Regions from separate parts of the Streptomyces sp. NPDC050534 genome, predicted to be linked through region 3. Evidence: riboswitches for the same ligand, from Rfam matches in the RefSeq annotation. Region 3 holds a riboswitch; each other region holds the start of a gene.

Region 1 (4,218 bases), on a different contig from region 3:
ATCGGCTTCGGCCTCGCCGCGGTCTCGTCGGAGCGCCAGCATCTGCGGCGGATCCTCGTCCCGCTCTCCGGCCTGCTGCTCGCGATGGGCATGCACGCGATCTGGAACGGCTCGTCGACCTTCGGCGAGTACGGGTTCTTCGCCGTCTACGCCGCCTTCATGGTCCCGGCGTTCGGCCTGCTGACCTGGCTGGTGATCTGGACGCGCCAGCGCGAACTGCGCACCGTACGCGAGGAACTGCCCGCCTATTCCGTGGCCGGCTGGCTCTCCCCCGCCGAGCCCTACGCCCTCGGTTCGATGCGGGCACGCCGGCTGGCCCGCGACTACGCCGCCCACTACGGCGGCAGGCCCGCGGCCCGCCAGGTCACCCAGTACGAGGCGTACGCGACCTCGCTGGCCTTCCTGCGGCACCGGGGGCGCCGCGGCCGCGCCGGCGCGGATTTCGTCGTCAGGGAGAGGGAGTTGCTGTACGAGCTGTGGCGGCGGCGCGAGGTGGCGCGCCCGGCGCTGGACTACGCGGCGCGCGCGACGGCGCCCCCGGTTCCCGTGGTCGCGGCGCCCTGGCCGGTGTACGGGGTGTACGGATATCCGGCGACACCGAATCCCGCGTACAACCCGTACCGGTCGTAGGGCCCGCCGGCCCGTGCGATCAGGCCGACGCCTTCGTCAGCCGCGCGACCTCGGCCTCCGTGAGGGTCAGCTCCGCCACCTGAAGCAGCGCCGGCAGCTGTTCCACCGTGCGGGCGGACGCGGTCGGCGCGGCGACCGTCGGCCGGCCGGCGAGCCAGGCCAGGGCGACGGTGGGCACCGGGGCGTCGTGGGCCTGGGCGATCTCGTCGAGCGCGGTCAGGACCCGCTGCCCCCGCTCGCTCTCCAGGTACTGCGCCACCCGGCCCGCACGCGCGCTGTCGACCGTCGTGCCGGGCCGGTACTTGCCGGTGAGGAAGCCGGCGGCGAGGGCGAAGTACGGGACTGCCGCGAGGCCGTAGCGCGCGGCCACGTCCTGGAGCTCGCCCTCGTAGGTGTCGCGTGAGACCAGGTTGTAGTGCGGCTGCAGCGCCACGTACTTGGCCAGGCCCTCACGGTCGGAGAAGTCGAGGGACGCGCGCAGCCGCTCGGCCGAGATGTTGGACGCCGCGATGTGCCGCACCTTGCCCGCCCGCACCAGCTCGTCGAGCGCGCCGATGATCTCCTCGACCGGCACCTCCGGCTTGTCGAAGTGCGTGTAGTAGAGGTCGATCTCGGTGCCCAGGCGGCGCAGGGAGGCGTCCGCGGCGGCCTTGATGTTGGCGGCCGTCAGGCCCGGGAACTCGGGGTGCTGGCTGACCTTGGTCGCGATGACCACGTCGTCGCGGTTGCCGCGCGACCTGACCCTCCCCCACTCTCGGCTTCGCTCGAGCGGGGGGACCCCCATCCGATGATCGTCTCGGACTCGCCGCCCTGGTGGCCGTCGACCCACGACGAGTAGGAGTCGGCGGTGTCGAGGAAGTTGCCGCCCGCGGCCGCGTAGGCGTCGAGCACGGCGAAGGACGTGGCCTCGTCGGCGGTCCAGCCGAAGACGTTGCCGCCGAGGCAGAGCGGGAAGACCTCCAGGCCGGAGGAGCCGAGCGTGCGCAGAGAAGGGGACGTCATGCCGTACGTCAACGAATGCGCCGGAGCGGCCCATTCCGCCGATGCCGCAAAGATCACGTAAACACAGAGCGTGTGGCCGGCGGACGCGCATACGTCCGCCGGCGGCCCCGACGTCGGGGGGAAGCCGCCGGGACCACCGGGGTCCGGGCGTGGATCAGGGGTTGAGGCCCTTGCCGCGCAGCCACGTCATCGGGTCGATGCCCTCGGCCTGGCCGTTCGGGTGGACCTCGAGGTGCAGGTGCGGCCCGGTCACGTTGCCCGTGGCGCCGATCCGGCCGATGACCTCGCCCGTGCTGACCTTCTGGCCCACGCTCACGTTGATCGACGACTGGTGGCAGAACCACAGCTCCGTGCCGTCGTCGAGCGTCATGATCGTGCGGTAGCCGTAGGCTCCGGCCCAGCCGGCCTCGGTGACCGTGCCGCTGTGGACGGCCTTGATGGGCGTACCCGTGGGGGCGGCGAAGTCGAGGCCCGTGTGGTAACCGGAGGACCACATGGAGCCGGGCTGCCCGAAGGTGCCGGTGATCGTGTAGGACACGACCGGAAGCTTGTACTGCTTGGCCAGCTCGGCCAGGCGCGCCGCCTCGGCCGCCTTCTTGGCCTCCGCCTCGGCCTTCTCCTTGGCGGCGGCGGCCTTGGCCGCGGCCTCCTTCTCCGCCTTGGCGGCGGCGTCGCCGGCCTGCTTGGCGATGGCCGCCTCGGTGACGGACTGGACCTTGCTGTCGACCTGGACCTGCTGGCTCTCGGCCTGCGCCATGATGCGGTCGCGCAGCGCCTGACCGGCGTCCCTGGCGCCCTGCCCGGCGTCCTTGGTGGTCACCCCGACGGAGCTGAGCGCGGTGGCCGAGCCCTTGGGCGTCTCGGCGGAGCCGCCGAACATGTGGCCCACGGAGGCCAGGTCGGGCATGGAGATGGACACCGGCGGCTTGCCGGTGTTGGCGCTGGCCATGCCGCCCGCGCCGACGGCGGCTATGACGCCGACGCCGAGGACCGTGGAGCTGCGGGCGAGTCCACCGCCGCGCTGCTTGGCGACACGGTGCCGGCCGCGGACCGGCTGGAGGGACTCCTCGGTGGGGTTCCACTCCTCCCACGGACCCTCGTCGGAACGGGGGGCGGGGAAGCCGAATGGCTCGGTGCTCGGCACGAACGGTGCTGCCGGGGCAGGCGGGTTGGACGCCACGTGGGCGCGCTCCTTTCCTTCCTTCACGCCTACCGGGTTAGCTGACGGGTTCGGAGCAGGAAGGTCTCCTACGCGCGTATACCAGCCGTGCCTCCACGGCTGGCATCCAAGCGATTCACCCCTGGGTGGTGGTTCCCCGGTTCCCTTGCGGGATTCGGCAGTGCGCACGGAGCCGCCTCTTGTGACGGCTGGGACGACCGCGCTGCGTTATCGAACGTTAATAGACCCGGGGTGCCGATTCCAAGCTGTTCTGCTTGATCATTAATGCTTCTTGGCCTGGACGTACGGGCCAAGAGAGACGAAAAACGGGCGAGTTGACCTCACCTCGGATTCCCCACCGGTTCTGACGGTGCGTCAGTTGTTATGCGGAAAGCGGTCGCCCGGTCACCACTTGTGACAGGACCCGGTGAGACATCCGGGGCGGAAAACACTCAGGGCCGGAATCCGTTTCCGGATTCCGGCCCTGAGCCTTGAGTAGCGGGGACAGGATTTGAACCTGCGACCTCTGGGTTATGAGCCCAGCGAGCTACCGAGCTGCTCCACCCCGCGTCGTTGTGTGACCAGCATACGCCATCCGCGGGGCCTCCGACGCCACGTGCTCAGAAGCCCGGCAGATGGCGGTTCGGCGCCTTGGCCTGCTCCTCGTGTTCCTCCAGTACGACCACCTCGACACCCCGGGCCGCCAGCAGGCCGCTGCCGTCCGCGCCCGCGACGAAGGTGTCGGGCTCCCGCCAGGCCGTGACCACCCGCCGTACGCCCGCGTCGAGGATCAGCCGGGCGCACGGCTTCGGCCGGGACGCGCGGCGGGTGCAGGGCTCCAGGCTGCTGTAGACCGTGGCCGACGCCAGCCTCGGATCGGCCGGGCCGAGCTTGGCCAGGGCCGCCTCCTCGGCGTGCACGACGGGGTCGCCGCCCTCACGCGAGTGACCGCGGGCGAGCTCCGTGCCGTCGGCGGCGACGATCACCGCGCCCACGCTGAAGGCCGTGCGGGAGGGCGGGCACAGGGCCGCCAGCTCGCAGGCGAGGGCCAGCCAGTGGTGATCGGCGGCGGTGGGCAGCGGGCCGGTGCCGGGGGCGGTGGGCTCGTAGCGCATCAGGACGACGTCCTCGATCCGCCGGGTCTCCGTCAGGCGAAGGCGGCCGCCCTGGTAGCCGCCGGGGCCGAAGAGGCGGGGTGCGTCCGGGTCACCCACGAAGACAGGGGCGAGGACGAGCTGGAGTTCGTCGGCGAGGCCCTGCTGGAGCAGCTGGGTGTGGATCGTGCCGCCGCCCTCGACCATCAGGCGCCGTACGCCGCGTTCGTCGTGCAGATGCGCGAGGAGCGTGCGCCAGTCGAGGTCGGGGCCGAGCGCGACGACGTCGGCGGCGAGGCCGAGCGCTCGGGCCCGCTCGGCGCCCTTGTCGGT
Region 2 (4,218 bases), on a different contig from region 3:
TAGGTGAACAGGCCCACGACCGCGGCGGACGGCCCGGTGTCCAGCACCCGCCCGATCCCGGGCGGCAGTCCGAGCCCGCCCCACCCGGCCCCGAGCGCGATCATCACGCGCACCATCAGGGTGCCGGCCAGTGTCGTCGCATACGAGACGACGAGCGTCCTGGTCCGGCCGAGGATGAGTTCGGCCAGCGCGAAGGCGAGGAACAGCTGTGTGATGCCCGCCCAGACGGGCAGGTCGAGGGCCGGGACGTACAGGGACACCGGCGTGCGCAGCAGGGCGAGCCACAGCGGCAGGTCGGCGTTGACGCCGCCGAGGATCCGCACCGCCGTCGCACCGGCGGGATGCTGCGCCAGCGCGTGGAAGAAGATCACTCCGAGGGCGGCCACGAACGCCAGCGTCAGTCCGGACAGCCCACGCCGCATGAGCCGGCGTACCGGATCGACCACGATGCCGTGCCACTCGCCGCGCAGCGTGCGCACGGCGAAGGACGCCGACCGCCACAGTGCGGTACGCAGCCGTGCGCGTCCCCGGCGGTCGGCCGGGGCGCCCGACGGCTCGTCGGCGTGCGGTTGGTCGGCACGTACCTCGTCGGTACGCAGCTCGTCCGCGGCGCTGTCCTCGCAGCGCTCCCCCATGCGAAGCAAGACTCCCCCTGAGAGGGTGAAGGTGACCCGTGCGGCACAGGGCCACGCCACCCCACCCGAGGGCTACGCCCGGCGGCGGGGCTTCCTGCGCTTGGCGCCCTTGGAGACGTCGGATTTGCCCCTGGGGTTGCGTGCCGTCGTTTTTGCGCCACTACGCGTGGGCCGGTCACCGGCCTTCGCGCCCGTCTTCGCCTTCGGCTCCGGCGCTTCCGCCTTGCGGCCCCGGGAGCTGTTGACCGTACGGCCGCGGACGATGCCGATGAAGTCCTCGACCATGTCCGTGGTCGCCTCCTCCGGCCATGCCAGGGCGACGCCGGACTGGGGGGCGTCCACGACCGGCCGGTACACGAGGTCCTTGCGGTGGTGCAGGCGCGCCAGCGACTGCGGGACGATCAGGAGGCCGACCCCGGCGGCGACGAGCTCGACGGCGTCCTCCGTGGTGGCGGGGCGCTCGAAGGCGGGCTCGCCCGGCGGCCGGTCCCACTCGAAGACGTCGTCCAGCGGGTGGAAGAGAACCTCCTCCGCGAGGTCGTCCACGGTCACCTCGTCCACGGCCGTGATCAGGTGATCCTTGGGGACCACGACGACCGTCGTCTCGGTGTAGAGGGGGATGGCGCTGAAGTGCGTACGGTCGACCGGCAGCCGTACGAGTGCGGCGTCGGCGCCACCGGCGCGCAGCACCTCGGAGACCTCGGCGGCCGGTACGGCCAGGAGGGTCAGCGGGATCTCGGGCAGTCGCTCGTTCCAGATCCGCGCCCACTTGGCGGGCGTCGCCCCCGGAACGTACGCGAGCCGGAACGTGGGGGATTCCTCCGAGCCTGTCACGCTGCAAGGCTACCGGCCGCGGCCGGTGCCTGATCACCGGCCGTGGTCGGAGCCGCATCACCGGCCGTGGTCGGAGCCCTCGTCGCCGCTCGATACCCTGGACCTCATGAAGCCGCACCAGAGCACCCAGACGATGAAGCCCGCGACCGCGGCGAAGAAGCTGGGTGTGTACCTCGAGGCCACCCCCGCCGAGTTCCGGGAGGGTGACGTCTCGCGGGCCGAGCTCGACCGGTTGCAGGCCGATCCGCCCGAGTGGCTGCGCGAGCTGCGGGCCGACGGCCCGCACCCCCGTCCGGTGGTCGCGGAGAAGCTGGGCGTCTCCATCGCGGGCCTCGCACGCGGCGGCGTCACCGAGGCGCTCACCACCGAGCAGATCGACGCCCTGAAGCAGGAGCAGCCCGAGTGGCTGCAGAAGGAGCGCGCGACGCAGGCCGAGGTCCGCAAGGAGGGCGCGCGGATCAAGAAGCGCAACGCCGAGCGCGCGTCCCGGAGCGAGTCCGGCCGGTCCTGACCCCGCCCGTCCGCGACGGAACGTCGCCTTCCGCACCCGCTGTGTGCACGAAGCACGTATCTGACGGAACGTCACGACGAAGGTCACAAAAGCGTATCGGACATTACGCCCCTCAACCTTCACACGAGCCGCACAAGTTGGCTAGTTTGGCAGTAGGCCGCACGAGTTCCTCCGGCGCCCCGCCGGGACGTGCGGCCTCCGCCGAGTCCGGTGCGCCTTCGCGGCAGCCGGAGCCGGGGACCCGACCGAACGATGGGGTGAATCGGCCCAACCGCCCACCAGGGCAAAGGCCGTAGGGCATACCTTCCGGATCGACGCCCGAACCCGACAGCTAACTCGGTAGGCGGAGTACGGAAGGAGTACGGCACCCATGGCGCCGGAACGATCGTCGCGCCCCGGAGGCCTCGGCCCCGGAATGCGCAACTCCGCTCTCGCGACCGCCGCCCTCACCTCGGTGGCGCTGTTCTCACAGACCGCCGACGCCGCGCCGAAGGCGGCGGACGAGGGCCCCAGCCGCGAGGACGTCCGGCAGCGGGTGAGCAGCCTGTACGACCGGGCCGAGAGCGACACCGGCCTCCACAACATCACCCGGGCCCAGTCGGTGCGCCGGGGCCGCGGCGCCGCGGCGGGCGGTGGCCGGAGTTCGGATCCGGACCTGGACAACATCGCCCGGCAGTGGTTCCAGGGCGCGCGCTCGTCACTGGGCCCGACGGTTCCGGCGACCCTGCCGACCGACCGGATGCCCGCCCAGCGCACCACGTCGCCCCGTCCCGAGAGGCCCGAGAGGCCCGAGCGGCCCGAGCGGCCCGCCGAGTCGCGTGCCGCGGGCGCCGCCCGTGAGCTGGAGGCGCCCGCCCGGCCCGTGCTCGAACTGCCCGCCGCAGAGCCCCGCCGGCGCCCCGTGGCGGAGCTGACGGCCGGTCCGACGGCCGTGCTGCCCGCCGTGCCCGCTCAGCGCCAGGAGACCGCGGCCCAGCCCGGGGCCCAGCCGGAGCCGAGGCAGGTGGTGCTGCGCCGCTCCAAGCAGGCGAACCAGCGCAAGATCGCGGCGGCCAGCGACCTGCTGTACCGGTACACCGCCCGGCAGACGTCCGTGGCCCCGCTGACGGCCGCCCAGCCCCAGGCGCTGCCGACATGGCAGGACCCGGCCGAGCAGATCCACCGTGCGGCCGAAGAGGCGTGGCGGTTGCAGCAGCCGAGCGTCCTGGACACGGGCGTACCGGCCGTGGAGGACTGGCGGATGCGGCAGCCGACCGTGCTCGACACGGGCATCTCCACGGCCAGTGAGACGTGGCGGATGCAGCAGCCCAGCGTCCTCGACACAGGCATCTCCACGGCCAGTGAGACGTGGCGGATGCAGCAGCCCAGCGTCCTCGACACCGGCATCCCTACGTCCGACGAGACGTGGCGGATGCAGCAACCCACCGTCCTCGACACCGGCGTGCCTCTGGCCGATGAGGCGTGGCGAACACGGCTGCAGCAGCCCAGCGTCCTGGACACGGGCGTACCGGCCGTGGAGGACTGGCGGATGCGGCAGCCGACCGTGCTCGACACGGGCATCTCCACGGCCGACGAGGCATGGCGGATGCAACAACCCACCGTCCTGGACACCGGCATCCCGGCCGTCGAAACGCCCGTCGGTACCAAGGCCGACCGGGCCGTCGCCTTCGCCCGCGCGCAGATCGGCAGGCCGTGCCTGTGGGGTGCGGTCGGACCGGAGTCGTACGACAACGCGGGCCTCACCCAGGCCGCGTGGAAGGGCGCCGGGGTCGCGCTGCCGCGGAGCACGTCCGAGCAGGCGCGCACCGGCACGGTGATCCCGCTGGCCGAGAGCCGCCCCGGAGACCTGATCTTCTTCCACGACAACTTCAGCCACGTCGGGCTGTACACCGGCAACGGCATGATGATCCACGCGCCCGGCCCCGGTTCGGTCATCCGCGAGGAGTCCATCCACAACGCCGGGGAGGCGGCCATCCGGATCGCCGTGCGCCCCGCGTAGAACATGCTGCGGGCCGCCGGTCCCCCGCTCCGGCGGCCCGCACGGTGAGAGGATCTGAGATCGTCGCGGTTGCCCGTTGCAGTCTCGGGCAGCGCAGGGTGCCGCCGGTATGGGTACAACTGCGTAGGCGGCGGACGAGTGGAGAGGCACGTGGGACAGGCGCGGGGTTCGGCACACGAGCGGATGCTGTCGGTGGCCGTCGACGCGCTCAACGAACGTGATCCCGGGCGGCTTTGGCC
Region 3 (4,218 bases):
CGCCCTGCACATCATCGGCATCGCCGCGCTGCTCGGTGGCTTCCTCACCCAGATGAAGGCGATGGGGCAGGGCACGGCCCGCTTCGTCCCCGGCATGCTGCACGGGGCGCTGACGATGCTGGTCACCGGCGCGGCCCTGGTCGGCCTCAACCAGGCCGACGACCATCACGTCAACAACATCAAGATCGGCATCAAGCTGGCCCTGCTGGTCGTCATCCTCGGCCTGGTCTACGTGAAGCGGGACGACGAGAAGGTGGACAAGGGCCTGTTCGGCCTGGTGGGCCTGCTCACCACGGCGAACATCTTCATCGCGGTGCTGTGGACCTGAGGCCGGCGCGGACGTCCGCCGCGGCCCCTGCGGCGACGGCCACCCACACCGCCACCGCGATCCACAGCAGCACCTGCCCGGGCCCCTTCAGCCACGGTGCATCCAGGGCCGTGGCGGCGGACAGCACGGCCGCCGCCGTCATCCCCAGCGTGAACGCGGTCGCCCAGCGGCGCGCGTCGTAGCGCAGCCTCGGCCGGGCCGCCTCGGCGACGAGCAGCACGGCGTACGAGGCCAGGTCGAGCACGAGCAGGGCCGCGGTGACGAAGCGCAGGACGCCGCGGTCGTCGTCGTTCCACAGGTACAGGCGCGCACTGTCCGCGGTGAGGAGCTTGGACCCGGCGAGCGCCGAGATGGCGAGCGCGCCGCCCGCCACCCAGTGGTCCCCCTGCCCCTCCGTCACCTGCCGCAGGTCGAAGCGGGGCAGGGCGAAGCAGTACAGGACGAGCCCGAGTCCGAACAGCACGAGCGCCGTGTGCGCGAGCCATGCCGTCGCCTCGGCCCCCGCGAGCGTGGCGCCGAGCACCGCGAGCCCCTCGGTGGCCACGCAGCACAGGAACACCGAACCGGGCATGCGGCGCTGCCAGTTCCGTACGACCTCGACGAGCAGCACCGGCCACAGCACGGCCGCCAGCGCGAGCAGGGCCTCGGCCAGGGTCGGGCGGCCGGCCAGCGAGAACCGGGTCCCGAGAACGGTGGTGGCCGCGACGGCGGTGAGCGACTGCGGTCTGCGCGCGTCCGCCCACCACCTCTCCCGGTCCCGCACCAGACGCACGCCGAAGTCCGCCGCCAGCCCCACCCAGGCCGCACAGGCCAGGACCAGGGCGATGCGCGACAGCACCAAGTGTTCCGTCAGGCGCAGCCCGACCGACACGATGCCGGTCGCCATCACGGCGGCCCCGGCCGCCGGCGGACGCTGCGCCCACCAGGCGCGGAAGGAGCTCGGTCCGGACATGGGGCCGATGCTAAGGAGCGCGGGCGGTGTTGCGGGAAGGGCACGCGCGCGGGCGCGGCAAATTACGCGCGGGGGAGTGCCCCGCGCGTGTCTCAGGCGGGCCGCACCACGCTGTGGATGATCGACGAGCCGGCGTAGTAGATCGACTCCTCGCGGACGTACGCGCCGGGCTTCGGGGCGTGGATCATCATGCCGTTGCCGATGTAGATGCCGACGTGGCTGATGTCGTCGTAGAAGAAGATCAGGTCGCCCGGCTGGGCGTCGGTGAGGGAGACCGTGGTGCCGGCGTTGACCTGGTCGTAGGTGGTGCGCGGGAGGCTGACGCCGGCGGCCTTCCAGGCGGCCTGGGTAAGGCCGGAGCAGTCGTAGGAGTCGGGGCCGGTGGCGCCCCAGACGTACGGCTTGCCGATCTGTGCACGGGCGAAGGCGAGCGTCTTCGCGGCCTTGGTGGCGTACGTGGAGTCGCCGGTGGAGGTGGAGGTGGAGCCCGAGGACGAGCCGGAGGTGGAGGTGGACCCGGACGAGGAGCTGCCGGCCTGGGCCGCCGCCTCCTCCTTGGCCTTCTGCGCGGCCGCCTGCTTCTTGGCCAGCTCGGCCGCCTGGCGGGCGGCCTCCTCTTCCTTCTGCTTCTGGATCGCCGCGAGCCGCGCCTTCTCCTCGGCGTTCAGCTTCGACAGCAGCTCGCGCGCGTCGGAGAGCTTCTTCTGCACCGTGGACTTGGCCGTCCGCAGGTCGCCCTGGGTCGCGGTGAGCGTCTGGAGGTCCTTGGACGCCTCCTGGCGCTTCTTCATCGTCGCGGACTGCTCGGTGAAGTAGTCGTCGACCGCGGTCTTCTGACGTGAGGTCAGGCGGCCCATCAGCTGCGTCTGGTCGAAGTAGTCCTGCGGGGAGTCGGCGAGCAGGAGGGTCGCCGTGCCGGGTGCTGAGGCGCCCGTGCGGTACTGGGCCGCGGCGAACGTGCCGAGCTGCTCCCGCTCGTCGTTGAGCTTCTGGGTGCGCTTGGCGACGTCGGTGAGGAGGGTGTCCACGCGCTTGCGCTGCGTCGTGGTCTTCTCCTTGGCCGCGTTGTACTTCTCGGTGGCCGATTCCGCCTGACGGTAGAGGTCGTCGACCTTCTTCTCGACTTCCTCCACGCTCGGCTTGCCGTCGGCCACGGGAGCGGCGTTGGCCGACTGGGACAGCAGGGCCACGGAGGTGAGGGCGGCCGTGGCGAGAGCGGGGGTACGTATGCCTGCGACGCGCGAACCTGAGGGGCGCGACTTGCGGTGCGACGCCAAGGGAGGCGACTCCTTCCACGTTCCGCCTACCGGGTTAGCTGTCGGGTTCGGGCGGGTGGTTCGGAAGGCTTGCCCTACGGTCCGGGCCCCGTGCGGGAGTCGGGCCGATTCACCCCGGGGACGGTGGGTCCCCGGTTCCGGATACGCGGCGGCGCACCGGATTCGGCGGAGGCCGCGCGGCCCGGCGACGTTCGCCGGTGGGGGTCGTACGGCCTGCCCGGAACCGTAGCCAACTCGTGTGGCCCCTGTGAAGGTTGATGTTCGATATGCCCGATACATTTTCGTGACCTTTGGTCAAGAGGTCGCAGCGTGCGGTCTTTCCGGTATGGCCTGTACGGATTCGCGGGCATTTCGGTCAGATCGGCACGGTGTGCCTGCTTCCGAGCGTTAATTTCCAGCCAACCGTGGTCGGGTGCCACGGCGGGGGGAGGGGTGCGGGGTGCGGCGGACTGCACCTGATCGGTGGCGGAGCGTGACGGCTCGGTCCTGGACGGCAACAGGACACCGGGGGCGGGACACCGGGCGGCCGGACCGGGCGGATCAGCGTCTTCCGGGCGCGACGTCCCCGATCCGGCGAAGTTCCCGGGGTGGCGGCGGGCTGTCAGTGAGGCGCCCTAGACTCGGAAGGCGATGAGCAGCCTCTTTGACGACAGCTTCCTGGCGGACCTCAAGGCCCCTCGCGGGCACGAGGGGGAGCCCCCACCGCCGCCCGAGGACGATCACGTACCGGAGCCGGTTCCGGACGATCTGTTCGGCGGGAAGTTCGACGTGCCGCCGGACCGGGACTCCTACTACCGCGACGGCGCGCCGCGCCCGGCGATCGACCCGGCCGCCCTGCTGGACGGGCTGAACGAGAACCAGCGCGCGGCCGTCGTCCACTCCGGCACGCCGCTGCTCATCGTGGCCGGCGCCGGCTCCGGCAAGACCCGTGTGCTCACGCACCGCATCGCCCACCTGCTCGCGGAGCGCCACGTGCATCCGGGACAGGTCCTCGCGATCACCTTCACCAACAAGGCCGCGGGCGAGATGAAGGAGCGCGTCGAGCACCTCGTCGGCCCGCGCGCGAACGCGATGTGGGTGATGACCTTCCACAGCGCGTGCGTGCGCATCCTGCGCCGTGAGTCGAAGAAGCTCGGCTTCACGTCGTCGTTCTCGATCTACGACGCCGCCGACTCCAAGCGCCTGATGGCCCTGGTCTGCCGCGACCTGGACCTCGACCCCAAGCGCTACCCGCCGAAGTCCTTCAGCGCCAAGATCAGCAACCTGAAGAACGAGCTGATCGACGAGGAGGACTTCGCCGCGCAGGCGACCGACGGCTTCGAGAAGACCCTCGCCCAGGCCTACGCGATGTACCAGTCGCGGTTGCGCGAGGCGAACGCCCTCGACTTCGACGACCTGATCATGACGACGGTCAATCTCCTGCGCGCCTTCCCGGACGTCGCCGAGCACTACCGCCGCCGCTTCCGGCACGTACTCGTCGACGAGTACCAGGACACCAACCACGCCCAGTACGCGCTCGTACGGGAACTCGTCGGGACCGGTGCCCACGACGAGGACGTACCGCCCGGCGAGCACGACCTCCCGCCCGCCGAACTGTGTGTCGTGGGCGACGCCGACCAGTCCATCTACGCCTTCCGCGGCGCGACGATCCGCAACATCCT
Region 4 (4,218 bases), on a different contig from region 3:
GTGCCGCACGATGCAGGACTGATCAGGACACGAGTGCGGCCATGAAGTCCGTCCAGCTCCCGGGGGAGAAGAGCAGGGCGGGACCGTTCGGGTCCTTGGAGTCGCGCACGGCGAGCAGCCCGGCCAGGGGCCCGGAGCACGGGCGCGCCGTTTCGACGCAGTTGTTCGCTCCGGTGCTGTAGCTGCTGCGCAGCCACCGCACGCCGTGCAGATCGGTACTGGAAGGTACGTTCCGAGGCATTGCGGACATGGTGCCTCCTTACGCGCCGTCACCTATCGCGGCGATGTAATCCAACGAGTCCTCGGGCGAAAGGGCGTGGAACTGGAGGTCCTTGAAGGCCTCTCTGTAAGCCCGGAGGTCTTCTTTCCGTTCGAGGTAGAGGCTACTCGTCAGGTGGTCGAGAACAACCACGTCCAGATCAGAAGTGCTCGAAAACGAGAAGATTACGAAAGGCCCGGTGACGCCGACATGCGCACCGGCGGCGAACGGCAGTACCTGCAGCCGCACTTGAGGCAGATGCGCCGTGTCCAGCAGCCGCCGCAGCTGACGCGCCATGACATCGGGGCCGCCGACCTCCCGGTGCAGCACCGCCTCGTCCAGCACCGCGCTCAGGCTCAGCGGCGGATTCGAGCGCAGCACGTCCTGTCTGGCCAGCCGCACCTCGACCAGGGCGTCGAGCCGTTCGTCGTCCAGTCCGCCGACCGCCGCCCTGGTCACCGCGCGTGCGTAGTCGGGCGTCTGGAGCAGGCCGGGCACGACGGACGTCTCCAGCGTGCTCATCGCGCTCGCCTGGGACTCGAGGCTGATGAAGTCGCGGTAGGTGGGCGGCAGCACCCCGCGATAGGCGTGCCACCAGTGATGCCGGCCGCCGCTCTCGTCGGATCCCGCCAACACCATCAGCAACTCCCGTAGTTGGGCGTCCGCCACGGCGTAGACGTCGAGGAGTAACCGCACATCGGCCGGTTTCACCCCGCTGGCACCCGTTTCGATCCGGCTCACCTTCGACTGGTGCCAGCCCGCGAGCCGGGCCGCCTCACCACTGGTGAGCCCCGCACCCGCGCGCAACTCGCGCAATTCGGCGCCCAGCTTCCGGCGGCGCACCGCGGGACCGTGCTGCATGCGCTACTCCTTACTCCTTCCGGGCCACCCAAATACGGTCTCCCGTCGCAGAGTTCACCGCATCGAGCGACAGATATATGCATATCTTGGTGGATCGCCACCCGTGACAGGCGCAGTAATGGCACTCTGGCGACGAAGCACCAGTCCGGGACCGTACTCGAACCATCCGCTCCGTGTCGGACTCCGGCCCCGTGGGAAAGGGACGACCGCGCCATGGCAGACCATCTGGAAGCATCCGTCACTCTGCCGAGCGAACCCGCCTCGGTCTCCGCGGCCCGCGGCTACGTGGTCGACACACTGGCCGAGTGGGGGCTTCCAGCGACCAGCGACACCGCCGAGACCGTCCGGCTCATCGTCTCCGAACTTGCCACCAACGCCGTACAGCACACCTTCGGGCAGTCACCCACCTTCACGGTGGACATCGAACTCCACCGTGACGAGGAACTGCGCATCGGCGTCACGGACTCCCACCCCCGTTTCCCGAAGCGCCTGCCCGCCGCCGTCCAGCAGGACAACGGCCGGGGCATGGTGATCATCCGCTGGCTGGCCGCCGAGTGCGGCGGGAGAATGCGGGTGCGGCCCACCAGGGAGGGTGGCAAGACGGTCTCCATCGAACTGCCCTGGACCGTCCCGGCGGAGCCCGTGACGGCAGCGGGGCAGCAGGAGCCGTAGCGGATCGGCGGGTGACGGGGCCTTCGCCCCAGGTGCTAGTCGGACGTGACCGCACGGCGCACCAGCCGGGGCAGCAGTCCCCACAGTCCGAGGCACACGCAGAGGGTCGCCGCACCCGCGGCCGCCCCGGCGCCCCGGCTGTGCGTCGTCACGTCGACCACGAGCAGCACCGATCCGGTGAAGGCGAACATCAGCACGCCCATGCCGACCGTGGCGAGCCGCGACGAGACCTGCACGATGTGCGGCTTGGCGCCGCGCCGGAAGAGCGAGCGGTGCAGTGCGGCGGGCGCGGTGAACAGCGCGGCCGCGAGGACCGTGAGCAGCAGCGTGATGACGTATGTCGTGCGCTGGAGCTGGTCGAGCGACGGGAAGCGCTGGGTGAAGGCCAGGCTCAGCAGGAAGGCGAAGAGGATCTGCACCCCGGTCTGGACGACGCGCAGCTCCTGCAGCAGCTCGACGAAGTTGCGGTCGGCGCGCTCGAGCGGCGTCTCGTTGCGCGCGGTGCAGCGACGGTGCTCGGACATGGCATACGTGTATCCAGCCGAGCCCGGATCAGGCCCCGCGGGGGCGACGGCCAGTCAGGTCGCCGCCGCCCCCGCGGGAGAGTCAGCTGACCCGGCCGTACCAGACGCTCCTCGTCCAGATCTTCTGGAGCTTCACGACATCGCCCGTCTTGGGGGCGTGCCAGATCTTCCCCTTCCCGGCGTAGATGCCCACGTGGTAGACGCTGGAGCCCGAGTGGAAGAACACGAGGTCTCCGGCCCTGCGGCTCTTCGCGGAGATGTGGTGGGTCCGGTTGTACTGCTGGGCCGCCGTGCGGGGCAGTTTCTTGCCCGCTTTCTTGAACGAGTACAGCGTGAGCCCGGAGCAGTCGAACCGGCGCGGCCCTATGGCTCCCCACTTGTACGGGGAGCCCTTTTTCGAGGCCGCGATCTGAAGTGCCTTCGTCGCCGGTGTGGCGGCCGCGGCGTCGGAGGCGACGCCCGGGACCACGATGGAGCCGCCCACGGCGGCGATGGTGAGAGCCGAGGCGGTGCCGGCCCGGACCATGAGCGACGGGACACGATTGAGCGCAGTCATGCGCAACCCTTCGTCAGCCGCCTGTGAAGGATGACCTGTCGGATTCGGGCTGGCGAAGTTGCCCGGCCGCTGACGCGGCTTCACCCCAAGGGCTGCTCGACCCGGCCATGGCATGACCGTTCCGGCGACCCGTCGTGCTTGGGTCCTCCACTCCTGCCGATCCACTCCTGTCGACCAGTCATCCGGGCGGCGGCAGGACTCGGCGTCCGCCCGGATCGCCCCGCCGCTGCGGCGGGGGCTTGTCGTCAGACAGGGATCTTCGCCTACGGATGTCCGAAAATCCCAATGGAACCGGGGATTTGTGTTGTTACTCACCACTCGCCCGTTCGGGTGGACACCCCTGTGTTCGAACCGGTGTTGAGGACCCGGGCGAGGCCCGGACCAGCACCGGAACACTCCATTCCGCCCTGGGTCCACGCGTGTTGCGCAACTGGAACCGTCGAAAGATTGGAGCCGTATCTCCTCCAAACGGCGGTACCTCATTTGGTCCGTTTGAAGCCTGGTCCGGACGCCTCGCCGCCGGGGCGGGGTGTCCGGACCGTCCGAGCCCGCGTCAACTGTCGGGATGCGGGGGCACGGTGACCCGGGCCGTGCGCCGCTCGCCGTCCAGGACCAGGAGCGCGCGCCGCAGCGTGGGTGCGTGCAGCTCGGTCTCGCCGCGCTGGTGCATCACCGCCAGGGCGTCGCGCAGCGCGACCGCCTTGCTCACCAGCGCCTGCGCGGCCCGCAGCCCGCGGTAGGTGTCTCCGTGGTGCGCCGGGTTGATGCGTCCGAGCAGGTCGACCACGTCGAGGTAACGGTCGATCAACTCACCCTCGGCGCGCGTGAGGGCGGGCAGCGGAGGCAGTTCGGGTGGGAGCACCTGCGCTCACCGCCCGGTGGGCGGCGCGAGGGTGGCCCTGCGGCTGGTGACGATGCGGTCCACCAGCCCGTACTCCAGCGCTCCTTGGGCGTCCAGGATGTGGTCGCGCTCGATGTCGGCGCTCACCTGCTCGGGGCTGCGCCCGGTGTGCCGGACCAGCATCTCCTCGAGCCGGTCCCGTGTCCGCGTCAGCTCGTCGGCCTGGATGGCGAGGTCGCTGGCCTGGCCCTGCACCGGTTCGTACAGCGCCGGCTGATGGATCACCACGCGTGCGCCCGGCAGCGCGAGCCGCTTGCCCGGCGTGCCGGCCGCGAGCAGCACCGCCGCCGACGAACCCGCCTGCCCCATGCAGATCGTCTCCACGTCGCAGCCGACGAACCGCATGGTGTCGTAGATCGCCGACATGGCCGTGAAGGAGCCGCCGGGGGAGTTGATGTAGAGCGAGATGTCCCGGTCCGGGTCCTGGTACTCGAGGTGCATGAAC

Evidence for each region. Region 3 has a riboswitch for cyclic di-AMP ahead of ACIBN2_RS39610 (NlpC/P60 family protein). Riboswitches for the same ligand answer to the same signal wherever they lie in the genome.
Region 1: it holds a riboswitch for cyclic di-AMP, as region 3 does, so the genes downstream of both, ACIBN2_RS41895 (M23 family metallopeptidase) here and ACIBN2_RS39610 (NlpC/P60 family protein) in region 3, are expected to answer to the same signal.
Region 2: it holds a riboswitch for cyclic di-AMP, as region 3 does, so the genes downstream of both, ACIBN2_RS02200 (NlpC/P60 family protein) here and ACIBN2_RS39610 (NlpC/P60 family protein) in region 3, are expected to answer to the same signal.
Region 4: it holds a riboswitch for cyclic di-AMP, as region 3 does, so the genes downstream of both, ACIBN2_RS00920 (C40 family peptidase) here and ACIBN2_RS39610 (NlpC/P60 family protein) in region 3, are expected to answer to the same signal.

What each region holds. Positions count from the first base shown of each region.
Region 1 is NZ_JBITHF010000019.1:19,710-23,927, forward strand. Features, by position in the region: gene ACIBN2_RS41885 (PrsW family intramembrane metalloprotease) at 1-630, shown strand, start outside; partial or broken gene ACIBN2_RS41890 (aldo/keto reductase) at 650-1,632, opposite strand; gene ACIBN2_RS41895 (M23 family metallopeptidase) at 1,787-2,812, opposite strand; cyclic di-AMP (ydaO/yuaA leader) riboswitch at 2,824-2,982, opposite strand; tRNA gene ACIBN2_RS41900 (tRNA-Met) at 3,288-3,361, opposite strand; gene ACIBN2_RS41905 (dihydrofolate reductase family protein) at 3,412-4,218, opposite strand, start outside.
Region 2 is NZ_JBITHF010000001.1:489,183-493,400, reverse strand. Features, by position in the region: gene ACIBN2_RS02215 (hypothetical protein) at 1-635, opposite strand, end outside; gene ACIBN2_RS02210 (LysR family transcriptional regulator substrate-binding protein) at 708-1,469, opposite strand; gene ACIBN2_RS02205 (DUF5997 family protein) at 1,576-1,980, shown strand; cyclic di-AMP (ydaO/yuaA leader) riboswitch at 2,170-2,342, shown strand; gene ACIBN2_RS02200 (NlpC/P60 family protein) at 2,351-3,979, shown strand; gene ACIBN2_RS02195 (LuxR C-terminal-related transcriptional regulator) at 4,163-4,218, shown strand, end outside.
Region 3 is NZ_JBITHF010000016.1:133,452-137,669, reverse strand. Features, by position in the region: gene ACIBN2_RS39620 (hypothetical protein) at 1-328, shown strand, start outside; gene ACIBN2_RS39615 (tellurite resistance/C4-dicarboxylate transporter family protein) at 306-1,280, opposite strand; gene ACIBN2_RS39610 (NlpC/P60 family protein) at 1,373-2,557, opposite strand; cyclic di-AMP (ydaO/yuaA leader) riboswitch at 2,565-2,735, opposite strand; gene pcrA (DNA helicase PcrA) at 3,188-4,218, shown strand, end outside.
Region 4 is NZ_JBITHF010000001.1:185,897-190,114, forward strand. Features, by position in the region: gene ACIBN2_RS00900 (DUF397 domain-containing protein) at 23-250, opposite strand; gene ACIBN2_RS00905 (helix-turn-helix domain-containing protein) at 260-1,120, opposite strand; gene ACIBN2_RS00910 (ATP-binding protein) at 1,334-1,792, shown strand; gene ACIBN2_RS00915 (DUF6328 family protein) at 1,828-2,316, opposite strand; gene ACIBN2_RS00920 (C40 family peptidase) at 2,399-2,872, opposite strand; cyclic di-AMP (ydaO/yuaA leader) riboswitch at 2,876-3,087, opposite strand; gene ACIBN2_RS00925 (hypothetical protein) at 3,426-3,734, opposite strand; gene ACIBN2_RS00930 (ATP-dependent Clp protease proteolytic subunit) at 3,741-4,218, opposite strand, start outside.